One region of the Paenibacillus thailandensis genome, then DNA from elsewhere that is predicted to be linked to it. Evidence: predicted binding sites of a transcription regulator. Region 1 holds the regulator's gene; each other region holds the start of a gene.
What was found. The regulator Rex, encoded in region 1, represses fermentation and respiration genes when NADH is low (regulators of the CRP and FNR family bind a similar motif). The targets are predictions, from matches to a motif close to TTGTGAAATATTTCACAA.
Positions count from the first base shown of each region.

Region 2: the regulator Rex is predicted to act here: its motif matches at 6,113-6,130, upstream of nadA (quinolinate synthase NadA).
Region 3: the regulator Rex is predicted to act here: its motif matches at 6,294-6,311, upstream of ACFSW5_RS25215 (DUF1641 domain-containing protein).

Region 1 covers NZ_JBHUMY010000020.1:23,459-31,656, forward strand. Annotated here, with positions in the region: gene ACFSW5_RS16830 (3-hydroxyacyl-CoA dehydrogenase family protein) at 1-784, opposite strand, end outside; gene ACFSW5_RS16835 (AAA family ATPase) at 955-2,469, opposite strand; gene ACFSW5_RS16840 (hypothetical protein) at 2,462-2,998, opposite strand; gene ACFSW5_RS16845 (cell wall elongation regulator TseB-like domain-containing protein) at 3,153-3,677, opposite strand; gene ACFSW5_RS16850 (amidohydrolase) at 3,677-4,978, opposite strand; gene ACFSW5_RS16855 (redox-sensing transcriptional repressor Rex) at 4,959-5,615, opposite strand; gene dinG (ATP-dependent DNA helicase DinG) at 5,612-8,198, opposite strand, start outside.
Region 2 covers NZ_JBHUMY010000030.1:15,677-23,874, forward strand. Annotated here, with positions in the region: gene ACFSW5_RS20070 (peptidylprolyl isomerase) at 1-898, opposite strand, end outside; gene hslO (Hsp33 family molecular chaperone HslO) at 902-1,807, opposite strand; gene ACFSW5_RS20080 (type III pantothenate kinase) at 1,810-2,580, opposite strand; gene nadC (carboxylating nicotinate-nucleotide diphosphorylase) at 2,577-3,464, opposite strand; gene nadB (L-aspartate oxidase) at 3,457-5,073, opposite strand; gene nadA (quinolinate synthase NadA) at 5,110-6,048, opposite strand; gene ACFSW5_RS20100 (ABC transporter permease) at 6,798-7,760, opposite strand; gene ACFSW5_RS20105 (ABC transporter permease) at 7,762-8,198, opposite strand, start outside.
Region 3 covers NZ_JBHUMY010000043.1:208,761-216,958, forward strand. Annotated here, with positions in the region: gene ACFSW5_RS25180 (sensor histidine kinase) at 1-382, opposite strand, end outside; gene ACFSW5_RS25185 (TSUP family transporter) at 517-1,296, opposite strand; gene ACFSW5_RS25190 (amino acid ABC transporter permease) at 1,316-1,966, opposite strand; gene ACFSW5_RS25195 (amino acid ABC transporter permease) at 1,991-2,644, opposite strand; gene ACFSW5_RS25200 (glutamate ABC transporter substrate-binding protein) at 2,719-3,588, opposite strand; gene ACFSW5_RS25205 (amino acid ABC transporter ATP-binding protein) at 3,616-4,344, opposite strand; gene ACFSW5_RS25210 (NAD(P)/FAD-dependent oxidoreductase) at 4,579-5,760, opposite strand; gene ACFSW5_RS25215 (DUF1641 domain-containing protein) at 5,780-6,211, opposite strand; gene ACFSW5_RS25220 (TetR/AcrR family transcriptional regulator) at 6,519-7,106, opposite strand; gene ACFSW5_RS25225 (DUF6526 family protein) at 7,298-7,732, shown strand; gene ACFSW5_RS25230 (DUF6022 family protein) at 7,761-8,198, shown strand, end outside.

The DNA of each region.
Region 1 (8,198 bases):
CGATGGAAGGGCGGTATTTCAATTCGCCGTATTCGCGGAACATGCCGTCAAGCGCGGCAAGGACGGAATCGAGGCCGAACCGGTCGGCCATCTCGAACGGGCCGTGCTGGAACGAATACCCGATGCGCATGGCGCTGTCGATATCTTCGGCCGATGCCACGCCTTCTTCAAGCACGTGCAGCGCTTCGTTAATAAACAGGCAAATAAGCCTGCTCGTGACGAAGCCAGGCGATTCGAACACCATGATTCCTTTTTTCCGGATCACTTCCTCGACGAAAAGACGCGTCTGTTCAAACGTGTTTTCGGACGTCTGAAGCCCCCGTACGATTTCGACCATGTCGATTTTCGTCGCCGGGTATACGAAATGCAAGCCGATAATCCGTTCGGGATGAGCGGCTACGCTGGCGATTTCGGTCAAGCTTAAAGCGGAAGTGTTGCTGGCCAGAATGACGTCCGGCTTGCAAATCCGGTCCAAATCCTGAAAAACCGCTTTTTTGATCAGCAAATCCTCCGTAATCGATTCGATCACAAGATCGCATTCCGCAAGCTCCATATAATCTTTGGCTTTATGAATACGATTCATGAGCAGCTTCTTTTCGGCTTGCGTAAGCGCCCATTTTTCGATTTTTTTATCGAGGCTTTGCTCGATCATATGAAGGCCGTGATCCAGCCGTTCCTCGTTTTTTTCCACGAGACATACATCAAGGCCGTTGGCGGCCAGCATCTCCGCGATGCTTTGTCCCATCGTGCCAACGCCCACTACACCGACTTTTCTTATTGCCATAACGTGTGGTTCTCTCCTCTATAAGGTTGTGCATCTATCTTTTCTGAAAATTGAGAAACATTCTTAATGCGTATGTATCCCAATTCATTATAACGATTTTCAGCAAAAAATGAAGGCAGACAATTGTCTACCCCCAAAATTTTTTATGACAATTATACTTTTTGCTGGGGTCAATATGCCGCGGCGACGGACGTTTGCGACGGCGTCCGGCCAAGCAGCCGCCGGAATTCGTCGCCCGTCAGCGTCTCCTCGCGGATAACGACGTCAAGCGCGCTCACGAACACTTCCCGCTTTGCTTCCAGCATGGACTTGGTTCTTTCCATCAGCTCGTCCAGAATCGAACGCGTTACTTTCGCCCAACCGTCGGGCGTCATCATTTGCGCGTCGATAATGCCCAGCTCGGTCAACCCCGACTCCACCATCGTACGCACGATGTTCATCGCTTGGTCGAAATCGCCTTTCGATCCGGTGCTCCGGCCGCCGTAAAAAATTTCTTCGGCCGCCGCGCCGCCAAGCGCGATCATAATTTGTTGATCGAGAAATTCGCGCGTATACAAATAATGGTCTTGCTGCGGGTTATGCCTTACGTAGCCGAGCGCCTGGCCGCGAGGCGACAACGCTACGCTGGAAACGCTGCCGGGACGCACAAGCTCGGCCATAATAGCATGCCCAAGCTCATGGAGCGCCACTCTTTCGCGTTCTTCGTTCGTTGCTTCGCGGTCCGTCTTCTCGCCCATCATAACCTTGTCGATCGCCATCGCGAGATGATGATCGCCGATCGTCTCGCTATCTTCCCGCATCGCATAAATCGCGGCTTCGTTCATGACGCTTTCGAGCTGCGCGCCGGAGAAGCCAAACGACTCGGACGCGATCCGGTCCAGATCGACATCGGGATGCAGCGGCTTGTTCGCCGCATGGATGCTCAATATATGCTTGCGCCCTTTTTTGTCCGGAAGATCGACCGTAATGTGGCGGTCGAACCGTCCCGGACGGAGCAAAGCCGCATCCAGCGAATCTTTGCGGTTCGTCGCCGCTATGAGCAATATCCGAGGCTTGTCGTTCGTATGAATGCCGTCCATCTCGGTCAGCAATTGGTTAAGCGTCTGGTCGTATTCGCGCTGCTGGCCGCCGTCGCGCTTGCCGCCGATGACGTCGATTTCGTCGATGAAAATAACGGCGCTGTCCTTGCCCGCTTTTTTCGCTTTCGTCCGCGCTTCCTTGAACAGGTCGCGGATCCGGCTCGCTCCGACGCCCACGTACATTTCGACGAATTCGCTGCCGGAAGCCGCCAAATAGACGGAATTCGTATAATGGGCCGCGGCCTTCGCGAGTAGCGTTTTGCCTGTCCCCGGCGGGCCGGCCAGCAGAATGCCTTTGAGCGGGCGAATGCCCAGTTTGCGAATTTCGTCGGCTTTGACGATGAAGTCAAGCGCTTCGATGAGCTCCTGCTTGGCGCGGTCTTGACCGCCGATTTGCTCAAAGGAGAATGCCGAGGCGTTTACGGCCGACGCACTCCTTCTGCCGGCAATCGGCACGAGATTGCCTCGTCCCTTCGCCGCAAACCATACGGCCGCGCCCAATAAGACCACCATAAAAACGGGCCAGACGTTCACGCCGATATAAGCCAAAAACAAAAACAACGCGGCGCTAAAACCAATGATTATTTCTTTGGCGTATTTACGCATTCGTCCACACCTCCAGCTTGGAAGGCGTGCGCGGCAGCACGACGAACTTCGTCGACTCCCCGTCTCTCAGCGTAATATACACGTTCGTATCGTCCATTTCGGACACCGCCTGAATGCCGTCGTAACGGTCGGAAATCGCCTGCAGCGATTCCGGAATTTGCGAATAATGCTTCGTTTCCATCGCTTCCGCGATATCGAACAATGCCGCGGACCAAGCTTCGTCAAGCCGTTCGCTCGGCTGTTGTTTAATGTCCAGAACGAGCTCGCGGCCGTTCAGCATCGGCTGAACCTGCTTTTTGACGGATTCGTAAACCGATCGCAGACGCGCGTCGGCCTCAAGCGTAACTTCTATCGTAACTTTATCGGAAGTCATGTCCGGCGCGCCGGCCGAAATAATCCCCTCCGATGCGGTAATCGCTTTTTGAATAGGAGCTGCAACGACGGAACGTTCATAAACAAACCATCCTCCGAACAGCACGAGAGCCGAAGCCGCAGCGGTCAATATAATTGCCATGATTCGTTTAGACAACACGGTTTACAGTCCTCCTTCCGCAATCTGCCATGCAGCTGGAGTAAACGATATCTCAACAGCTTCTATCAAGATTGCAATACATAATGATATACAAAGAGTATAGCATATTGCAGGTGCGGAAGTTCGGTGTAAAAACAGGAAACAGCGCCAGTTACGACGCTGTTTTGCCGGTTAAATGATAGTTCTCAAGCAAGGATCCGTCCGTAAACGAATAAAACGCGTAATGATATTTGCCGCTTTCTTTATAATAAACTTCCCATGCCGCCGTTTGAGCCACATAGGCGGGCTGAATGCGCAATATTTCGGCATCCGGACGGGAAGCCCTAAATTCCGCTTCAACCGCATCTTTGGACATCGAGTCCGTCGCCTTCAATGACAGCAGCATCTGTCCGTCCGCATTGAGCCACACGAATCGTTCTTCGCCCGCTTCGTCCCGCCCTGTCACGATCCATAACGGCGAATCCCACACATATTTGCTAACCTGGTCTACTTCCGTGATGCCGGCCGTTTCGCGCGCTTCTGCCGCCACTACCGACTGCTCCTGCCAGATCGGCTTATAGATCGAACGGTAATACAGCAAAGCGGCCGTTATGAGCACAAGGATTGCGGCGACAATAAGCGCAGCGGCGCGCCGTACCGTGATAACCGGCGGCCTTTTTTTCTCGATCGCCCTCATTATGCGCGAAGCAGCCTTTCGAAGCTCGCCTGCGCGTCGTATCGAATCCGTTCCTCATCCAAATAAACGCATTCGCCGTTTTTGACGACTTGCCGTCCGTCAACCCACACATGCGCCACGTCGCGGCCGGACCCGGAATATACAAGGTGCGAAACGATATCGGTGAGCGGATAATAATGCGGCTGATCGATATCGACAGCGATGAAGTCGGCTTTCATCCCTGCGCGCAACACGCCGATGGAGTCGTCCTGCCAAATCGACTTCGCGCCGTACACGGTCCCCATCCGCAAAGCTTCGGCGGCCGGCACGACGGTCGGATCGCCCGTAACCCCTTTGTGCAGCAGGGCGGCGAATTTCACTTCCTTGAACAGATCCAGGTTGTTGTTGCTGGCCGCGCTGTCCGTTCCAAGCGATACGGTAACGCCGGCGCGCAGCAGCTCCGGAACCCGGGCTACGCCGCTCGCCAGCTTCAAGTTGCTCACCGGATTATGGGATACGGCGACTCCGCGGTCGGCCAGCAAAGCGATTTCTTCGTCGTTCAGATGAACGGCATGCGCCACGAGAGACGGGCGGGAGAAAAATCCAAGCTTGTCCAAATGCTCGACGGGGCGTGCCCCGTATTCCTTAACGTTCTGCTCCACTTCAGCAAGCGTCTCCGACATATGCGTATGCAGCGGGAGATCCAAATCGTGGGCAGCCTGGACGAATCGTTCGATGTAATCCGGTGGGCAAGTGTAAGGCGCATGCGGCGAGATCATCGTCCGAATGCGTCCGTCCGCTTCGCCGTTCCAGTCCTTCGCGAATCGGATCGCTTCCGCAAGCTTCGCTTCCTGTACCTCGGGCGGGCACAAGCCGATAACGCCCCGCGTCAATAGGCCGCGAATGCCCGCTTGCTTCACGGCTTCGGCGACCTGATCCATCCGGTCGTACATATCGACGAAAGCGGTCGTTCCGCTCTTCAGCATTTCGGCAATCGCCAGCAACGAGCCCGCCTTCGTATCCGCATCGACGTATTTGGCTTCCATCGGCCACATTTTTTGTTCAAGCCATACTTGCAAGTTCTGATCGTCGGAATACCCCCGAAGCAGCGACATCGCCGCGTGGCCATGGGTATTGACAAGACCCGGCATGAACGCCAGCTTGCTTCCGTCAAGCTGCTCCGCCCCTTCCGGAGCCGGGTTCGGAGCCGTTTCGCCGATATAAGTAATCCGGTCGTCCGCGATGACCATATGCCCCCGGAAAGCGGGCTTATCTTCCTCCATCGTTACGAACAGCCCGTTTTTAATCCAAAGCTGACCCATCCGTGTTTCTCCTCTCGCTTTCCAAATAAAAAGCCAAGCTAAGCAATTCCTTCGTGAAATCGGCGTAATGCACCCGCACATGCTCCGGAACGCGCAGCACAGCGGGCGCAAAATTCAATATCCCTTCGACGCCGGCTTCGACGATCTGATTGGCGACGGCTTGCGCCGCAAAATCCGGCACGGTAATGATACCGATCCGAATTTGCTGCTCGATCACCGTTTGCTTCAGCTCGCTCATCGGCTGCACCGTCAAATGGTTGATCTTTTTGCCGATCTTTTCGACGTTTTCGTCAAAGACCGCCACGATCTTCATATTATCCTTCGAATACTTGTTATAATTGCATAACGCATGACCAAGATTGCCGGTTCCGACCAAAGCGACGTTAATTTTCTGATTCAGCTTTAATATTTGTCTGATATGCCCGATCAGATTCAAAACGTCGTATCCGACGCCCTTGCGCCCAAAATCCCCGAAATAAGCCAGATCTTTCCGGATTTGAGCGGGATTTAAGCCGAGCTCGTTGCCGAGCTCCTGAGACGATACGGTGACGACCTCCCGCCTTTCAAACTCGTACAGCACTTGCAGGTAAGTCGGCAGGCGACGGACGACCGCTTCGGATATTTTGTCCTGTTTCATAGCTCCTCATCTCCTGACGTCAGCCATTCGCGAATGCGGGGAACCATCTGTTCCGTAAACATCGTTTCGATCTTCGGACCGGGAAGCGAATATAAAAAGTGCTTCCCGTAATACGATTCGATGGCGCGATTGTCATACAGCAGAACGATGCCTTTATCCTCTGACGTCCGGATCAGCCGGCCGAAGCCTTGCTTGAACCGGATAACCGCCTGCGGAATCGACAGCTTCATAAACGGATTTTGGTTTTGCTGCTGCAAGAGCTCCGATTTCGCCTCGACGAGCGGATGGTTCGGAGGCTGGAAAGGAAGCCGGACGATAGCCAAACAAGTGAGCGCTTCTCCCGGTATATCCACGCCTTCCCAAAACGAGCTTGTCCCAAGCAGAACCGAAGCCGGATTTTGCATAAAGCGCCTCGTCAGCTTCGTCCGGTTGCCGCTGTCTATCCCCTGGCCGATCACTTGAATGCCGATCTGCGCCAGCTGTTCCTTCAGCGGGTCGTAAATTTGCTTCAGCATCCGATAGGACGTGAACAGGACGAGCATTTTGCCTCCGACCTCCGCCGCCGCACTCGCCAGCGATTCGACAAGCTTGCCGTTGAAGTTCGCGTCTCCCGCCGAACCTTTCAGCGTCGGAAAATTGCGCGGGATGATAACAAGCGCTTGCTCGCGGTAACGGAAAGGCGAAGGAAGCTGAACCGTACGCAGCCTCCCCGCTTCCTCGTAGCCGTCCAGACCGAGCTGCTCCGCGACGTATTGGAACGATTTTTGCACCGACAGCGTTGCCGAAGTGAGCACGATGCTGTCTTTGACGTCGAAGAAGTATTGCTGCAGCTGGCTGCTTACGTCTACCGGCGCTCCGTACAAATGGACGGATCTATAGCGGTATACGGTGCTCGCTTCAAGCCAATAGACATGGGACTTGCTTTCCATGTTCATAAAGGTGCGAAGATCGTCCCTCACCCGCGTCAAATCGCGAACAGCTCCGTTCAGATCGGTTACTAGCGCTTGAATGCCGGTGTCGTCCAGCCGGTCCTTAATCTCGTTCAGCAACTTGTCGAGCTGCTTGATCGCCGTTCCGAGCCCGGTATGAATATTCGATTCTTCGTTCAACGCATCGTCCCAACCCGAAGGCAGACTATCGGCCTTGAGCCGGTAGACGGCTTGGCTGCTTTCTCCCCCGTTGTCCGGCCCGGCTCCGACGAAAGCGTACAGCATCTCGAAAAGCTTGTCCCAATGCTCCTTCATCTCGTGGAACGAAGGGATAATCGTATCGATCGTTTCGATCCAAGCCGATGCACGATCGTCGCTTTCTCCGGACAATCTCGTTTGCAGCGCGGGCAGCAAGCCGCTTCGCGCATCCTTGTAAAGCCGGGTCGTCGCATTAATCATCGAAAAATACGATAACTGCATGCCAAGATGTTTGCCCGCTACCTCTTCGATATGATGGGCCTCGTCGACAATCAAGTGATCGTAACCCGGCAGCAGCCGGTGATCCGCCTGAACGTCCGTCAGAAGCAGCGAATGATTCGTAATGCAAATGTCGGAGATGGACGCTTCATGCTTGGCGCGATGGTAGTAGCAGCGTCTAAACCAAGGACATGCCCGGTTCAGGCACGAATCCGAATCGCTTGCCACCGTCGACCAGAACTCCGATGCGCGGTTGCTCATGTTCAGCTCTTCCTGATCGCCGGTTTCCGTTTCGCCCAGCCACACGACAAGCTGCGCAGCCGTAAGCGAATCTTCGATCGGCGAGGCCATATCGTTCATATTGACTTTGCTTTCGAATTTCCGCAAGCATAGGTAGTTTCCTCTGCCTTTAAAAACCGAAGCGCGGAAAGGAAACGGCACCGCTTGCGTCAACAAAGGGATGTCCCTTGCGCGGAGCTGCTCCTGCAAATTGATGGTATGCGTGCTGACAACGATTTTTTTATCTTCCTTCATGCCATAATAGAGGGAAGGAATAAGATACCCAAGCGATTTCCCGGTACCGGTCCCCGCTTCGATCAGCAAATGGCTGGAGTCCTCCAGCGACCGGTATACTTCGTGGAACATTTGCGTTTGGGCGGGACGTTCCTCGTAACCTTCAAACATCTGTTTGAAGTTCTGCTGCACCTGCTCCAAAAATTGGTCAAAGGAAAGATCCGCAAGCGGATTCTCCGCTTCGTCCGCCCGGGCGGGCTTCTCGTCCGACCATTCGCCGACTTTTATCGCAAATCGGTTGAAATAATGGTAGGCATCCTCGTCAATCGCGGTTTGCCGTTCCTTCTCTTCCGCCGTAAGCCCGACGAACCAGCCCAAATCCGTATGGCTGTCCAAAAGCAAGGAAAGCCGCTGCAAAGTTAGCAGTGGCAAATTCCTTAGCTTCGTCACGAGCAGGCTGAACAGCTCCGCCGTCGCCATTGCATCGCTGTCGGCCTGATGATGATTGTTATGATCGATGCCCATCAAATCGGTAACGGCGCCAAGCTGATACGTCGAAATGGTCGGGAACAAAAACTTCAGCAAATCGATCGTATCCAGCCTTCGGCCGGCAAACGTATGATAACCCGCCTTGTCGAGCGATTGGTTCAAAAAACCGGCGTCA
Region 2 (8,198 bases), on a different contig from region 1:
CCTCCACGCCGTGCAGCGACTCCGCCTTCGCGAGCGCCAGCTGCTTCACCGCTTTCTCGCGGATTTCCTCGTCGGACAACCCTTCCGTCAGCTGGCGTTCGACGAGCTGAATGACGGCGAAGCCGGCATCCACCTCAAAGGGTCCCGCGATCTCTCCCGTTTGCATCCGAGAAGCCGTATCCATAATTTCTTTGCTGTAAAAAGGATCGTTGGCGTCGATAAAGCCCAAATCGCCGCCGTCGCCGGCGGTGAAAGCGTCGATGGACGCTTCCGCCGCCAATTGCTCGAAGTCTTCCCCCGCCGCAAGCCGGTCTACGATATCGTCCGCTTCCCGCTCCGTTGCGGTGACGATCCAGCGGAGATGAAGCTGCAGCCGGTCTCCGAAGCTGTCCCGGTTTTTCGAGACATATTCGCTTATCTCCTGCTCGGAGACGGTCACGTCTCTTGTCGCGATTTTTTCCAGAAGAAGACGGTACTTCATATCCTCCAGCACTTCATCCCGCGTCATCCCCAGCTGCTCTTGCATGACCCGAAAATAATCCTCTTCGCTCGCATAGCCGCTCGTCACCGCCGCAAGCTCCGCCGTCTGCTCCTCATCGGTCACCTGCAGCCCTAAATTCCTCGCCTCCAGGTCTATCGCCTTGCGGACCATCATCGTCCGGAGCACTTCGTCTCCGTACTTCTCGTCCAAAGCCCGCCTGAACTCCGCTTCCGTTATCGGCTCGCCGCCTACCGTGGCCACCGCCTTGTCCAGACCTTCGTCCGGCGATTCCGTATCGGAACCTTCCGCGGAACGGCCGCCGACGGGCCACAGCTTTACCGCGACGACAACGGCAAGCGCGATCATGCATACGGCCTGAAGGATCACGACCGCCTTCAGCACCCCGTTATTCCTCATCTGTCACGCTTGCTCCCCGGATCCCGGCGACGCTTGCTCAAGCAACCTTGTTAACCGGTCTTTATCGAATGTATATTTCTCGTTGCAAAAATGGCATACCACTTCCGCTTCGCCGTCCTCTTCGATCAGCTGCGTCAATTCGGCTTCGCCCAAGCTGACAAGCGTCTGTTCGACTTTGTCGTACGAGCATTGGCATTGGAACCGGATGTCCGTCTCGCTATGAATGTGGATATCGTCGCCTACGACCAGGCGCAGCATCGCTTCCGGCGTCTCGCCTTGGTCGAGCAGCTTCGTGACGTGCGGGACGGCCGCAATCGCATGCTCAAGCTTCGTAATTTCCTCGTCCGTCAATCCCGGGAGCACTTGTACGACAAAGCCGCCCGCTTGCAGCACCGAGCCGTCGGTATCGACCAGTACCCCGAGGCTGACCGCCGACGGCGTCTGCTCGGACAACGCAAAATAATACGTAAAGTCTTCCGCAAGCTCTCCCGAAATAAGAGGAACGCTGCCGCGGTACGGCTCTCTCAGACCCAAATCTTTCGTTACGTACAGGTACCCGGTCCGTCCTACCGCGCCGGCCACATCAAGCTTTCCTTCTGCGTTGCTGGGAAGATGAACCTCCGGATGATCGACATAGCCGCGCACCTCGCCGTCCGCATTGGCGTCCACGACAATCTGGCCGATCGGGCCGTCGCCCTTTACCTGAATCGTCAGCTTCTCCTTGCCCTTCAGCATCGCTCCCATCATCGCGCCGGCCGTCGCCGTGCGCCCAAGCGCCGCCGTAGCCGTCGGCATCGTCTCGTGCCGGCGCTGCATTTCATTCACCAGATTCGTCGAACGCACCGCGAACACGCGGATTTTGCCGCCCCATGCCGTTCCCCGCACGAGTACGTCTTTCAGCTCCTCCATCACTATGCCTCCTGATTTCTTTCATATATTAAACGCAAGCCTTCCAGCGTCAGCAAGGAGTCCACCAGCTCGATCGTTTCCGATTCCGATGCAATCAGCTCGGCGAGCCCGCCCGTCGCGATAACCCGGGGTTTGACGTTAAATTCGCTGCGGATTTTGCGCACGATGCCGTCGACTTGACCGGCGTAGCCGTAGATGATGCCCGCCTGCATCGACGTGACCGGATTGCGCCCGATGACGCTGCGCGGCTTCACCAGTTCGATCCGCGGCAGCTTCGCCGCCCGCTGGTACAGCGCTTCGGTCGAGATGCCGATCCCCGGCACGATCGCGCCGCCCAAATAATCGCCCGCCGCATCGATATAATCGAACGTCGTAGCCGTGCCGAAATCGACGATAATAAGCGGGGCGCCGTATTTGGCGATGCCCGCCACGGAATTGACGATGCGGTCGGCTCCGACTTCGCGCGGATTTTCGTAACGGATATTGAGCCCCGTCTTGATTCCCGGACCTACGACCAAAGGCGTTTTGCGCAAATATTTGGCGCACAGGCTCTCCAGCGTCCGCATTAGCGGCGGCACAACGGAAGAAATAATGACGCCGTCCATTTGGTCGAGGCTCATTCCGGCGTACTGAAACAAATTATGGATCTGGATGCCGTATTCGTCGACCGTGGCCGAACGGTTCGTGCTCAGGCGCCAATGATGCAGCAGCTCGCGGCCTTTGTAAATTCCCAGCACAATATTGGTATTCCCAACATCAATGACCAAAATCACTGCGCAGCTCCTCCTTTTGGCGCATTCAGATCAAGACTGATATCGAGCGCGTCGAACGAATACGTCAGCTGTCCGACCGATATGACGTCGACGCCCGTTTCGGCGATGGCATGAATCGTATCCAGGCGCACGCCTCCGGATGCTTCGACGATCACGTGCGGGGCGGCCTTTTTGATCCGGCTGACCGCCTCCCGCATCAGAGCCGCCGGCATGTTGTCGAGCATAATGATGTCGGCTCCGCATTGAATCGCTTCTTCCACCTGCTCGAGCGACTCCGTCTCGACTTCTATCTTCATCGTATGCGGAATCGCTTTGCGGGAAGCTTCCACGGCCGCCCGGATGCCGCCGGCTCCTTTAATATGATTATCTTTGATCATAACGGCGTCATATAAACCAAAGCGGTGATTGGAGCCGCCGCCGATGCGAACCGCGTACTTCTCGAGCAGGCGATGGCCGGGCGTCGTTTTGCGCGTATCGACGAGTCTCGTCGGCAAGCCTTGAAGAGCTTCCACGAACAAGCTTGTCTTCGTCGCGATACCCGACATCCGCTGCAGCAAATTCAGCGCAAGCCTCTCGCCGGTCAGCAAGCTGTGCGTGCTGCCTTCAACGACGGCAAGGACGGTGCCTTTCTCCACGCGGTCGCCGTCCTTCACTTTCGCTTCGAACACAAGAGAGCTGTCCACGACCTCGAACACGAGCTTCGCGACCGGCATGCCCGCCACAATGCCGTTCTCCTTCACATGAATGACAGCCCGCGAGATCGATCCGGCCGGAATGGTCGTTGCGGTCGTAATGTCCCCGCTTCCGATATCCTCCGCCAGCCAGGCGCGGATCTGATTCTTAAGGGCATCGTCATAAGCCCCGCTTATCGCATATTCAAACATTGTGCACACGCTCCTTCATCCCGTTCGCCGTCCGCCGGTTCAACACCGAATGCTTCTGCCATACCGCGTCGTTCGTTTCCGGGAAATCTTCGCGGTAATGAGCGCCGCGGCTTTCCTCCCGCTGCAGAGCCGATTCGATCATAAGCAGCGCGCACGTCAGCAGGTTTGCGAATTCGTATTCCTCCCGCTTCGTCAGAACCGATTGGAAGATCGGCAGCTGGCGGGCCAGCTCCTCCTGTCCCTTTCGCAGCCCGTCCGCGTTCCGGCGCAAGCCGACGTAGCGCACCATAATTTTTTGCAGCTTCAGCCGCTTCTCGACGACCGCCTGCATCGGAACGCTGGTCCGCCCATGCTCGTTCACGACAACGGGCATCGCGGTAAGCGGCTCCAATCCTTTAATGTGATCTACGATTCTTTTGCCGAAGACAACCGCCTCGGACAACGAATTGCTCGCGAGCCGGTTGGCGCCGTGAACGCCGGTCGACGACACTTCTCCGCAGGCGTACAGCCGTTTGATTGTCGTTTCGCCGTTCAGGTTCGTCTGCACTCCGCCCATCATATAGTGCGCAGCAGGCGCAACCGGAATCCAATCGCTGGTCAGATCGAGGCCGTAATTCAAACAAAATTCATAAATATTCGGAAAACGGTGCTTTACCATCTCCGGTGCTTCGTGCGTAATATCCAAATAGACGAAAGTCGACTTCGTCTCTTCCATCTCGCTAATGATCGCTCGGGCCACGACGTCGCGCGGCGCAAGCTCGAGCTGCTCGTGGTAGCGCTCCATAAAGCGCTCGCCGCGGATGTTGCGGAGTACCGCCCCTTCGCCCCGCACCGCTTCGGATATGAGGAAACGCGGCGCGCCCGGGTAGCACAGCGAGGTCGGGTGGAATTGATTGAATTCCATGTCGCGGATGTCCGCGCCGGCCCGGTATGCCATCGCGATGCCGTCGCCGGTGGCCACGTCGGGATTGGTCGTGTAGCGGTACAGCTGCCCCGTTCCGCCCGAGCATAGGATCGTCGCCTTGCCGCGCACATATACTCTCTGCCCGTCCGGTTTTTGCACGATCGCCCCGCAGCACTCGTCTTCGTTCGTTGCCAGATCGATGACGAAATGATCGTCCCAAATTTCGATATTCGGATTCGAGACGGCCTTCTCCGACAACGCCCGAACGATCTCGAAGCCGGTCGCGTCGCCGTTGGCGTGCAGTATGCGGCGCTGGCTGTGGGCGCCTTCCTTCGTCAGCGCATATTCGCCGTTTTCGGTATCGAAATGCGTGCCCATTTCAATCAAATTTTGCACCCCTTCGGGCCCTTCGTGAACGAGCACGTCAACCGCTTCCCGATCGCATAACCCCGCTCCGGCAAACAACGTATCCTGCAGATGGTATTCCGGCGAGTCGTCCTCCGACAGAACGGCCGCAATGCCGCCTTGCGCATACCGGGTGTTGCTGTCCATGATCGATTTTTTCGTAATCATAAGAACCGATTGGCTTTCGCTGGCCTTAATAGCGGTAAAAAGACCGGCAATGCCGGCCCCGATGACAATTACATCTCTTTCGACGACCGGCAATTCCGCCAGGTCGATATCGACTAAATATCTTGGAATCATGCGTCTCGCGCCTCCAATGGATAGGAGTAGCGCATACTACTTCACAAGCAGCATGCGCTCCAGAGATAGACGGGCTTTATTCGCCACCTCGTCAGGCACGTAAATTTGCGGCTGCATCGTTTCAAGCGCCTTGACGAGCTTCTTCAAGTTGTTCACTTTCATGTTCGGGCATACCAAATATTTGGATGCGAAGTGGAACGTCTTATCCGGGCTGTCGAGACGCAGCTGATAACCCGTGCCGTCCTCCGTTCCCACGATAAACTCTTTATTGGAGGACTCTTTGCAATATTTAATGATCGCGGTGGTGCTGCCGACAAAATCGCCAAGCGCGACGACTTCCGGGCGGCATTCCGGATGGACGACGAATTCGGCGTTCGGGTATTTGGCCTTCATCTCTTCGACGTCTTTGACCGTCAGCATATCGTGCGTATTGCAGTAGCCTTCCCAGATGATCATCTTTTTGTCGGTTTTCTGCTGCACGTAATGGCCGAGGTTTTTGTCCGGAACCCAAATGATTTCGTCGCTTTCCACCGAGTTGACCACCTTCACGGCATTGGCCGAGGTGCAGCAAATATCGGTTTCCGCTTTAATCTCGGCGGAAGAGTTAATATAGGTAACAACCGTAGCGTTCGGATGCTGCGCCTTCAGTTTACGGAGTCCGTCTACGTTGACCATATCGGCCATCGGGCAGCCGGCGCGCTCGTCGGGAATAATGACCGTCTTGTTCGGGGCCAAAATTTTCGCGCTTTCTCCCATGAAGTGGACGCCGCAAAATACGATCACGTCGGCATCGGTTTGAGCCGCCTTCTGGGCCAGCAGGAACGAGTCCCCGCGGAAGTCCGCGACCTCTTGAATTTCGTCCCGTTGATAATAATGCGCTAAAATGATGGCGTTGCGTTCTTTCTTCAACTGCATTAGCCTCTCACGCAGCTCGCGGTTCTGTTCCGCCTTGCGTTCCAGTGCCAGTGCTTCCACTTCGATCCTCTCCTCTGTAAAAGGGATGAGCCGAAAGCCCATTCCGAATATGGCATCGCAGACTTTGTGAATTCGTGCACTTACTTGAAAAGTCCAATAGCCGACAAGAACTAAATATGATGATTCAAATTTACTCCAGGCCGACGAAAGTGTCAATGAAATCTACATCATTTTGTCACTTTTTCGACATAAAAAGAACCCCATCCTTGCCAGGGGATTCCAACCCCTTAAATCAAGGGCTCGCACCCCCTAAATCAACCCTAAATCAAGGACTCCCAACCCCCTAAATCCCCCTTGTCGTAAGAGGGACCCCAAGGGGCGCAGCCCCTGAAGGGCACCCCGAAAGAAATAACGATCCCCGCTCCTGAGACGCATTAAACCAACCACCCGCTTCAAGCGCTTGCGTCTCTGCCGGACATGCCGGACGTTTGCGCGGCGATTGAAGGCACCGGATTACTCCTTACTTCCCTATAGCGGTTATCCCTTTTGCTCAGAAGTCCTGTCTTCGTCTTTGCCTTCCTCTTATCTCCCAACCTGAACCTTGCCGCCTGCTCTTCTGAGCCTCGGGGTTACTGCCGATAAGGACCAAAAACCCCCGAAACCGCATGAAGATCATCGCTAACTGCGTGGTCAGACAAAGGCCTTCTAGAAAGGCGCCCGGTTCAAGTTAAACCGAGTCATTCCCAATAAAAAAGTCTCTCCCGTTTGTCCGAGAGAGACTTGTAACGCAACCCGCGTTCGCGGAAAGCTTACCGCTTAGCCGGGTCGTAAGGCTCGCCGAGCGCCGCCGGAGCATGGGAGCGCTTCGTGGCAATAGCCAGCACCGCAAGCGTAAGAACGTACGGCAGCATATAGAACACTTCGGAAGGAATTTCGCGAGCCCATTCGAATAGCTGCATCCAGACCCGAAGCGCCTGGGCGAATCCGAAAAAGATCGCGGCGCCCGCTACGCCAAGCGGATTCCAGCGTCCGAATATGACGGCCGCGATCGCGATAAAGCCTTGGCCCGATACGGTGTTGTGCGCAAAGCTGCTTGTCGTCGTCAACGTAAGCGTCGCGCCGCCAAGACCGGCCAGAGCTCCGCTAATCAGCACGCCGATATAACGGTATTTCGTAACGCTGATGCCGACCGTATCCGCCGAGCTCGGGTGCTCGCCGACCGAACGAAGGCGAAGGCCAAAAGGCGTGCGGAACAGCAAGTAATAGCCGACCGCGCAAAGGACGATGGCGATGTACGTTGTCGGATAGGCGATAAACAGCGCTTCGCCGAGAAACGGAATATCCGACAGCCACGGAATGACCCATTTGTGGAATGGTTCCGACAACGTCGGCGTCTGTCCGGAGCCTTCGAACATCGACTTCGTCAAATAAATGGTAAGACCCGCCGCCAATATGTTAATAACAACCCCAACGATCGTTTGGTCGGCTTTAAAGGTGATCGTCGCCACCCCATGAAGCAACGAAAACAAGATGCCGAACAGCATCGCCGCGATTAACCCGATCCATGGCGAGCCTTCGCCGAAGCCGCCTTTGATCGCCGCATCGGTCACGACGGCCGCCGAGAACGCGCCGGTTACCATCAGGCCTTCAAGCCCGATATTGATCACGCCCGAGCGCTCCGAGAACACTCCGCCTAGAGCCGTAAAAATCAGCGCGGTCGAAAAGACGAGCGTCGTATTGACAAGCTGTCCCAAAATTTCAGCGATATACAAACTAGACCGCCTCCTTCTTGTCCGGTTTGCCGCTTTTCTCTTTCGAGCCAAGCTTCATAATCGGCTTCAAGAAAAATCTTACAATGCCATGAGCGGCTACGAAGAAAATGATGGATCCGATCACGATCCGCGAAATTTCGTTCGGCACCCCCGCGCCGAAACTCATGCCGGTTGCGCCGTAGCTTAAGCCGCCGAACAGAATCGCTCCCAGCAGCACGCCGATCGGCGTATTGCCGCCAAGAAGGGCGACCGCGATACCGTCGAACCCGTATCCCGGCGAAGCCGTCAGCACAGCCTGGTAGCCGAAAACGCCCAGCACTTCAAAAGCGCCGCCGAGTCCGGCGAAGACGCCGCTTATAAACATCGATTTGACAATCGTCCGATTGACGTTCATCCCCGCGTATAATGCGGCATCTTTGTTGAAACCGACCGCCCGGA
Region 3 (8,198 bases), on a different contig from region 1:
CGCCGGCGATATAAGCGCCCAGGAGCAGCGGAGGGAAATCCCGCCAGCGATGCCGGATACGGCTCATCATAAAAGCAAACGCGACATAGTACACTCCGGCCGGGCAATGGGCAAGCAGACGATCTCCCGCATTCTCCAAGCTCATCGCCAAGGCCAGATCAAGCGCGGTACGGAACAATAAAACGGTCAGGCCGGTCACAAGGCCGGCCCGCACAAAGGGAAGCTTCCGGAACAGCAGCAGACAGAGCAGAAAGGCGCTTGTGCCAAGCCCGATGCGGAAGCCTTCTCCGCTGAACGGCGTGATCCGCAGCTGTCCGGCTAAAGCCGTAATAAGGGCGCAGAGCAGCAGCTGCGCCGGCTGCCCCCTCATCCATTTGTCCATCTTCGCACCCCTCCGTTGTCGTTAGCCTGCGGAATCGGTGCCTACAGCCGCCGTTTCCCGCGCTGTAAGATCTTAAGATAGAAGTGCCGGAATAACCTTATCCGTTAAATCATATGCAAAGCTTGCCCGATTTTTTACGGTCCCACGAACGATTGAAACAGCTCCCACAGCTGCTTGCCGATGAGCAGCGCGCACACCGTCAAGAAGAGCGGCCGGACATAAACGGATCCCTTCCGGATCGCCATGCGCGAGCCAAGCCACGAGCCCAGGATCATAGCCGCCCCCATCGAAAGGCCGATGCCGTAATGAACGGAGCCCAGCGCGATGAACGTGGCGAGGCTCGCCAGATTGCTGCCGAAGTTCAGCACCTTCGCATTGCCCGCCGCCCGGACGAAATCAAAGCCGAGCAGCAAAAAGGCGAACAGCAGGAACGATCCCGTTCCCGGACCGAAAAAGCCGTCGTAAAAGCCAAGCGCCAGCGCGGCTGCGCCGATCAAAACGGCGGACTTGCGGGTAAAGCCCGCAAAGGAGGAACGGCTCCCCCAGCTGCGGCGGAATATCGTATAGACGGTGATCCCGATCAGCATAAAAACGACAAGCGGCCGCAAAAAATCGGAAGGGATCTGCTGCAGCACGAACGTTCCGGCTACCGCTCCGATCAGCGACAGCGGAAACAGCCGGAGTCCCGTCTTCAGCTCCACATGCCCCGAACGGATAAACGATATCGTGCTGGTCAAAGATCCCATCGTGCCCGCCAGCTTGTTCGTGCCGAGCACAAGCGCCGGCGGCATCCCCGTCGCGAGCAGCACCGGGACGGCGATCAAGCCGCCTCCGCCGACAACCGCATCCACGTACGCGGCGAAGAATCCCCCCGCCAATACAAACATTAACATTTCCAGGCTAAGCTGCTCCAATGGCGACATTCCCCTTTAGTTAAACCCATTTGTGTTCCAGGCGGCGCGAAAGCAGGGACAGCAAATAATTCGTGCAGAAGTAGAGCAGCGCCACGAAGACGAGCACCGGAATCGTATAGCCCAGGTTCTGGGCGACGACGATTTTGGCATGGTGCATCAGCTCCGGCAGCGTAATGACGGTCGCGAGCGACGTATCCTTCAACAGCGAAATAAATTGGCTGACGATCGGCGGCACCATCCGGCGCAGTCCTTGCGGCAGCACGATATGCCACAAAGTCTGCAGGTATCCAAGCCCCGAAGAGCGGGCCGCTTCGATCTGCCCTTTGTCCACGGACAGAAGACCGCCGCGCACCACTTCCGAGATCATGGCGCCCTCGAACAGGCTGAGCGCCAAGATGGCCGAACGCTCCGCTCCCAGCTTCATTCCCAGTTCCGGCATCGCCAGGAAAGTAAAAAGTATAATTAATAATAGCGGCAAATTGCGAATGAGTTCAACTAAAGAAGCCAAAATCGGCTTGATGACCGGAAGCTTCATGTAACGGACGGCCCCTACGACCGTGCCGATCAGAAAACTGAAAATAATGGAGAAGAACGCCACTCGAAGAGTGACGTAAAATCCTTCGAATATAAATCGGACGTTAGCCTCCGAGAACGCGCCCCAGATGTCCAAAACGGCATCCCTCCTTCATCGGCGTCAACCCGCTTTGCTTAGCCTGCGCTCAAGCCGATTCGACATATAGCTTAGCGGAAGCGTCAGCAGCAGGTAAAACACGGCGACATAAATATAGGTTTCTACAGTGGCATACGTCTCGTATGCGATCTGATCGCCGAAATACATCAGGTCAAATCCGGCAAAGACGCTAAGGATGGACGAATTTTTGACCAGGTTGATAAATTGGTTGCTTAGCGGCGGGATCACGATGCGGACCGCTTGCGGCAGGATGACGTAACGCATCGTCTGGACGTAGGTCAGCCCGGAAGCTTCCGCCGCCTCCCGCTGCCCTTTCGGGACGGAGAGGATGCCGGCGCGAATCGCCTCCGCGATAAAAGCCGCAGTATAGACCGTTAGTCCGATCGTGCCGCACGTAAATCCGTCCAGCGTAACGCCAAGCAGCGGCAGCCCCCAATAAAACGCGTACACGACAAGCAGCACCGGAATATTGCGGATAAACTCGACATAAGCGGTGCCGGCCGCCCGCAGCGCCCGGCTTGGCGTAATGCGGAAGACCGCGATGACCGTGCCGAGGACAAAGCTGCCGACTAGCGCCAAGACGCTGGCGAGAACCGTATAGCCCAAGCCGCGCATATAACTGTCGAAATAACGGATGACGATGTCCCAATCCCCCATGACGCTGTCTCCTTTCCCGGCGATAGCGCCGTTGCCGTTCCGGGGAGGAACGGCAACGGCCCTGCCCCCGTCCGTTATTCAGCCGGCGGTTCTCCGATCCACTGCTCGTAAATTTTATTGTAGCTGCCGTCTTCCTTCATCGCCTTCAAGCCTTCGTTGACGGCGGCGGCCAGCGTCGTGTCGCCTTTCTTGACGGCGATGCCGTAAGGCTCGTCGGTGAACGGCTCGCCCACGACCTCATAGTTGCTGTCCTGAGCCGCCATGCCGTACAAAATCGCGTTGTCCGTCGTCAATGTATCGCCTTGGCCCGCCTTCAGGGCGCTGAACGCATCCTGATAGTTGTCGAATTCGAGCACGGTCGCGTCCGGCGCTTTCTCCTTAATGTTGTTGACCGAGGTCGAGCCTTTGACGGCCAATACCTTCGTCCCCTTCTTCACGTCCTCAAGCCCTTTGATCGGGCTTCCTTTCTTCACGAGAAGCGATTGGCCCGCCTTGAAATACACGTCGGAAAACTCCACCTGGTTCTTCCGCTCTTCGGTTATCGTCATCGTAGCCACGATCATGTCGATATCGCCGTTGTCCAGCATTTGAATCCGCGTCTTCGACGTCACCTCGACCAGCTCCACCTTCGTTTCGTCGCCGAGAATATGCTTGGCGAGCGCCTTCGCGATGTCGACGTCGAAGCCTTCGACTTCGCCGGTGGTCGGGTTTTTGAGCCCGAACAGCTTCGTATCGTATTTGACGCCCACGATCAGCTTATCGCGGCTTTTGATCTTATCGAGCCCCGACGCCGGCGCTTCGGCCGAAGGGCTTTCGCTTGGCGTCCCGCTGGCTCCGCCGCCATTGGCCCCGCTCTCCCCATTGCTTCCGCCGGCTCCGCAGCCCGCCAGCACCAGCATCAACATACATACAAGCGCAACGCTTAAACTCGTCCACTTTCTCATCTTTGTTCCTCCCCCGTATATTCGTTCTTAATGATTCAAGACGCGCTGCAAAAACAGCTTCGCCCTCTCCTCGCGCGGCTCGGTAAAAAACGCTTCCGGCACGCTTTCCTCGACGATCCGCCCTTTGTCCATAAAGACGACGCGGTCCGCCACGTCGCGGGCGAAACCCATCTCATGCGTCACGACGACCATCGTCATTCCTTCCCGCGCGAGCGCCCGCATGACGTCAAGCACCTCGCCGACCATCTCCGGGTCAAGCGCGGAGGTCGGCTCGTCGAACAGCATAATATCGGGCTTCATGGCGAGCCCTCGGGCGATCGCCACGCGCTGCTGCTGGCCTCCGGACAGCTGAGACGGGTAGCTGTGCGCCTTGTCGGCAATGCCGACCTTCTCCAGATACAACATGGCCGTCTCCTCGGCTTCCCGCTTGGATACGCCAAGCGCTTTAATGGGCGCGAGGGTAATGTTTTCGATCACTTTCTTGTGCGGATACAGATTGAAATGCTGGAACACCATGCCGATTTTGCGCCGGACCTTGTTGATGTCCGTCCGGGAATCGTGAATTTTGGCCCCGCCTACAACCAGTTCGCCGCTCGTGATCGACTCCAGCCGGTTAATGCAGCGAAGAAGCGTGCTTTTGCCCGAGCCGGACGGTCCGACGACCACGACGACCTCTCCCTGCTCTACGCGAAGATTGATGCCTTGGAGGACGTGAAAGTCACCGTAGTGCTTCTCCACCTGCCGGAACTCAATCAATGGATCACCCCGTCTGTTTTCAGAATTTTTAAAAAATCCGGATAAGCCGATTTTCCACCTCTCCTACGAAATCCTATGCCATCCTACAAGCCGATTTTTAACATCGCGTAAAGGAGGCATGGCCAACCTACGCAAACCTACAACCGCACCGGCTTCCATTGGCATAAAAAAAGGACCGTCCCATTGGGACAGTCCTTTGACTTGAAGCTATTCGCCGGGGCCGGCTGGCGGCTATTAATAAGCCAGCGCGAACAGGCCTTGAATATGCGACAGGTAGCGAATGTTGCTCGCTTCCTTCATAAGCGATGCCGGCAAGCCTTTCAATTCGATGTTGTTGCCGCCGATGAAGCCGATGCCGTCCTTGCGGCCAAGGCTTGCAAGCGTACCGGAGAAGACCGGCGTGAATTTGTCCATGACGCCGCCTTTAACGAGCACGGACAGGTTGTAGCCGATCGTTTCGCCCATTTGCCATGCGAGCTGAGCGGTCGGAGGATAAGGACGCTCGCCGCCTTCCGGGAATACGACGGCGCAGTCGCCCGCCACGAATACGTCCGGGTGCGAAGTCGATTGCAGCGTCGGGGTAACCGTCGAACGTCCGCGGTCTTCGGCCAGGCCGCACGAGCCGACGATCGGATGGCCTTTGACGCCGCCCGTCCAGATGATCGTGTTCGATTCGATCGTTTGGCCGTTTTTGAGCGAAACGGTGTTTTTGGTCGCTTCCGTGATGGCAACGCCTTGCAGGAACGTAACGCCGCGTTTCGTCAAGCTTTCGACCGCGCGCTCGATCAGCACTTTCGGGAACATTGGGATGATCGAAGGACCCGCTTCCACGCAGTAGATCGTGATGTCGTTGAAGTCGATGCCTTTCGCGCGGCAAATTTCAGGCAGTTTGTCCGCGAATTCGCCGACCAGCTCGACGCCGGTCAGGCCGCCGCCGCCAACGACGATCGTCGCGTCGGCTTTGTTGCCGGATTGCTTGTAAGCGTCCAGGCGAGCTTCGACGTGAGCGCGGATTTTGTTCGCGTCCGCCGCCGATTTCAGCACCATGCTGTTCTCTTCCAGACCAGGGATGCCGAAGTAGTTCGTTTCGCTGCCGAGGGCGACGACAAGCGCGTCGTATTTGTAAACCGTGCCGCTTTCGAGCACGACCTGCTTGTCGTCCGGCTTGATTTCTTTAACCGTGTCGACGACAACGTTGACGTCCTTCGAACCGACCAGCTTGCCGAGCGGAAGCGCAACGGCTTTCTCGTCGATCGTGCCGCCCGCCAGACGGTGCAGCTCGGTAATGATTTGGTGCGTCGGGTAACGGTTAATGATGGTGATGTTGGCTTCCGCCGCCGACAAATATTTGCGCGCGGTCAGCGCCGACAGAACGCCGCCGTAGCCGCCGCCGAGAATAAGAATTTGTTTCGTCATCTTCCGTCCTCCTCCTGTCCTAGTGTTGTTGCTTGCGCTCTGCGATCACGGCAAGGAAAGCTTGAGCGAAACGAAGCGTTTTTTGAACTTCTGGATCTTTCAACATTCTGAGCAGGCCGAACAGGCCGACCGTCGTGCCTGCGTCCGCTTGCGCGCGTTCGCCGGCTTCGATGGCCGCCGATGCGATTCCTTTGGCTTTCTCTTGTACAGGCTTAACGAACTCGGCGAGACCGTGCGAGAGATCGTTAATCAGCACTTTGTCCGTCGCAACGAGCTGGGCGAAATCGTAAGCTTTCGTAGCCAGCGTAACGATTTCGGCGAGCTTGGGCAGCGCGTCCACCAATACGGTAAGAGATTGTTGAACTTCCGGCTTCATCAGCTGGTCGAGCACATCAAGCGTTTTTTGTTCCTCGACAACTGCCGTTTCTTGAGGAGCAGATGTTTGTGACATAAGAGAAAGTCCTCCTTTGCGTAGTTTCGGTTGCCTGAACCCTAACGAGTCAAGCACACGAAACCGTGCCGTTTCCCGGACATTGTAACATTTTTCACATAGGAGTCGTCAATAGGCTGCTGCAGCCGCAGCGGAACGCTCCCCGCCTCCAAGGAAATGACACCGTTTCGCGGACATGACTCATTCGTTCTTCTAACCTTTGGTTCTATTGTACACCTTTTGGTCACAAAATTAAAAAAGAATTTTTTTCAAAACGAAGATTTTTGTCGAAAAGCGCTCTTCAGCCTATTCGCCGGCCGGATCTGCGCTATTCGAGTCCGGGCGATAACAGGTCCAAAACACGGTCCGCAAATTGCGCCTGTTCTTCCAAAGACTCCTCTCGGCCCAAAAAATTCAGCTGAAACGCATGTTGAAAACAGCTTCCCAGCAATAAATCGGCTGCCGCCCTTGCATCGACCCGATCGCCGATTCGGCCGAGCTGCTTCTCCTTCAACAAATAGGCCTCGACCGCCTCGTTCGCCCGGTGCGGCCCTTCATTCCGTTCCGTAAATCCTTCCCGATGGCGGTACAATATATTCGGATCCGAAAAAATGGAGCAGATCAAAGACATGGACGCGTTGAAATCCCCAAGCGCGGCAAGCGCTACCCGCTTAAGGTTGTCCCGCACCGGGCTTGTGCCGGCAAGGCTCTGCAGCGACGTTAAAGCCGCCATTAAATTTTTCAATTGATTCCGCAGCACGTGAAGGAATAGATCTTCCTTGCTCTTGAAATGATTATACAACGATCCTTCAGAGCAGCCGGCGGCTTTGGCGATCTCCTTGGTCGTCGTCTTCGCCAGTCCGTTCGTCAACAGCACGCGTTCAGCCGCTTCGGCGATTCTAGATTTTAAGTCCAATTTTTTACACACTCTCCTATTGACATGAATGAATCGGCTCGTTATGCTTTTATTATGAGTGTGCACTCACTCAATGTCAAGCTTTACAATGCCATGTCATCGTCGAGCGGAGCGATTCATTTAACAGGGTCGCGTGTATGCCGTCATATGAGTGTGCACTCACTCAGAAAATGGAAAGGAGGTGCTCCCTATTGAAGCAGCAAAATTACAGGAACCACGTAAGATGGAATCCCGCGTTTCATTTTTTTCTGGTGCCTCTCGGATTTATTGCGTTAAGCGCCGCTATCGTATATTTGTTTGTCGCCAATTGGACGACGGAATCCGTATTGGCCTCGGCGCTATTTATTTCCTTGTCCTTTATTTCCGCGATGACCCTGTTTATGGTCAGAAGATTTGCATGCAAAGTCCAAGACCGCGCGATACGCGCCGAGGAGAATTTGCGGCATTACGTATTAACCGGCAGGCTGCTCGATCCCCGTCTGACCATGGGCCAAATTACGGCGCTCCGATTCGCCTCGGATGACGAGCTGCCGTCTTTGTGCGAGAAAGCGGTGAACGAACAAGCAACGCCCGACAGTCTCAAGCGCTCCATCTTGTCATGGAGAGCCGATCACGAACGGGTTTAATAAAAATCATGTCATGGGAGGCCGGATAATGAGCGGATTAAACGAAATGATCAGAAGAACGACGATGGACGCACTGACAACTTACGCTCAACATTATATCGATCGCGAATGGGAGCGTGTATGGGAAGAGAACTTGCCGGAAATCGAGCGAATCTACGAGAAAGGCGGGGATTCGGCTTACGGCTTCTTTTGCCTGAAGCTTTTTCATCCTTTGGAGGCCGAAATGGTCAGCGAAGGATTAACTCCCCGTCCTGTTTTTCCGGGCACCTTCCCGCAATCGGAAGAGCATTGGGGGCCTTGGGAAGAACGGGAACGGCGGTTTTGGAGCGTGCTTCACGGGGCGAACGAAAAGCCGCTCGGAACGCTCGTGACCCGGATTTTTCACGACCATACCCGCTTGCGCCTCCCTAAACCGCCGCAAATCTACGCCATTGACGAAACCGATCCGCTGCGTATCTCCCATGCT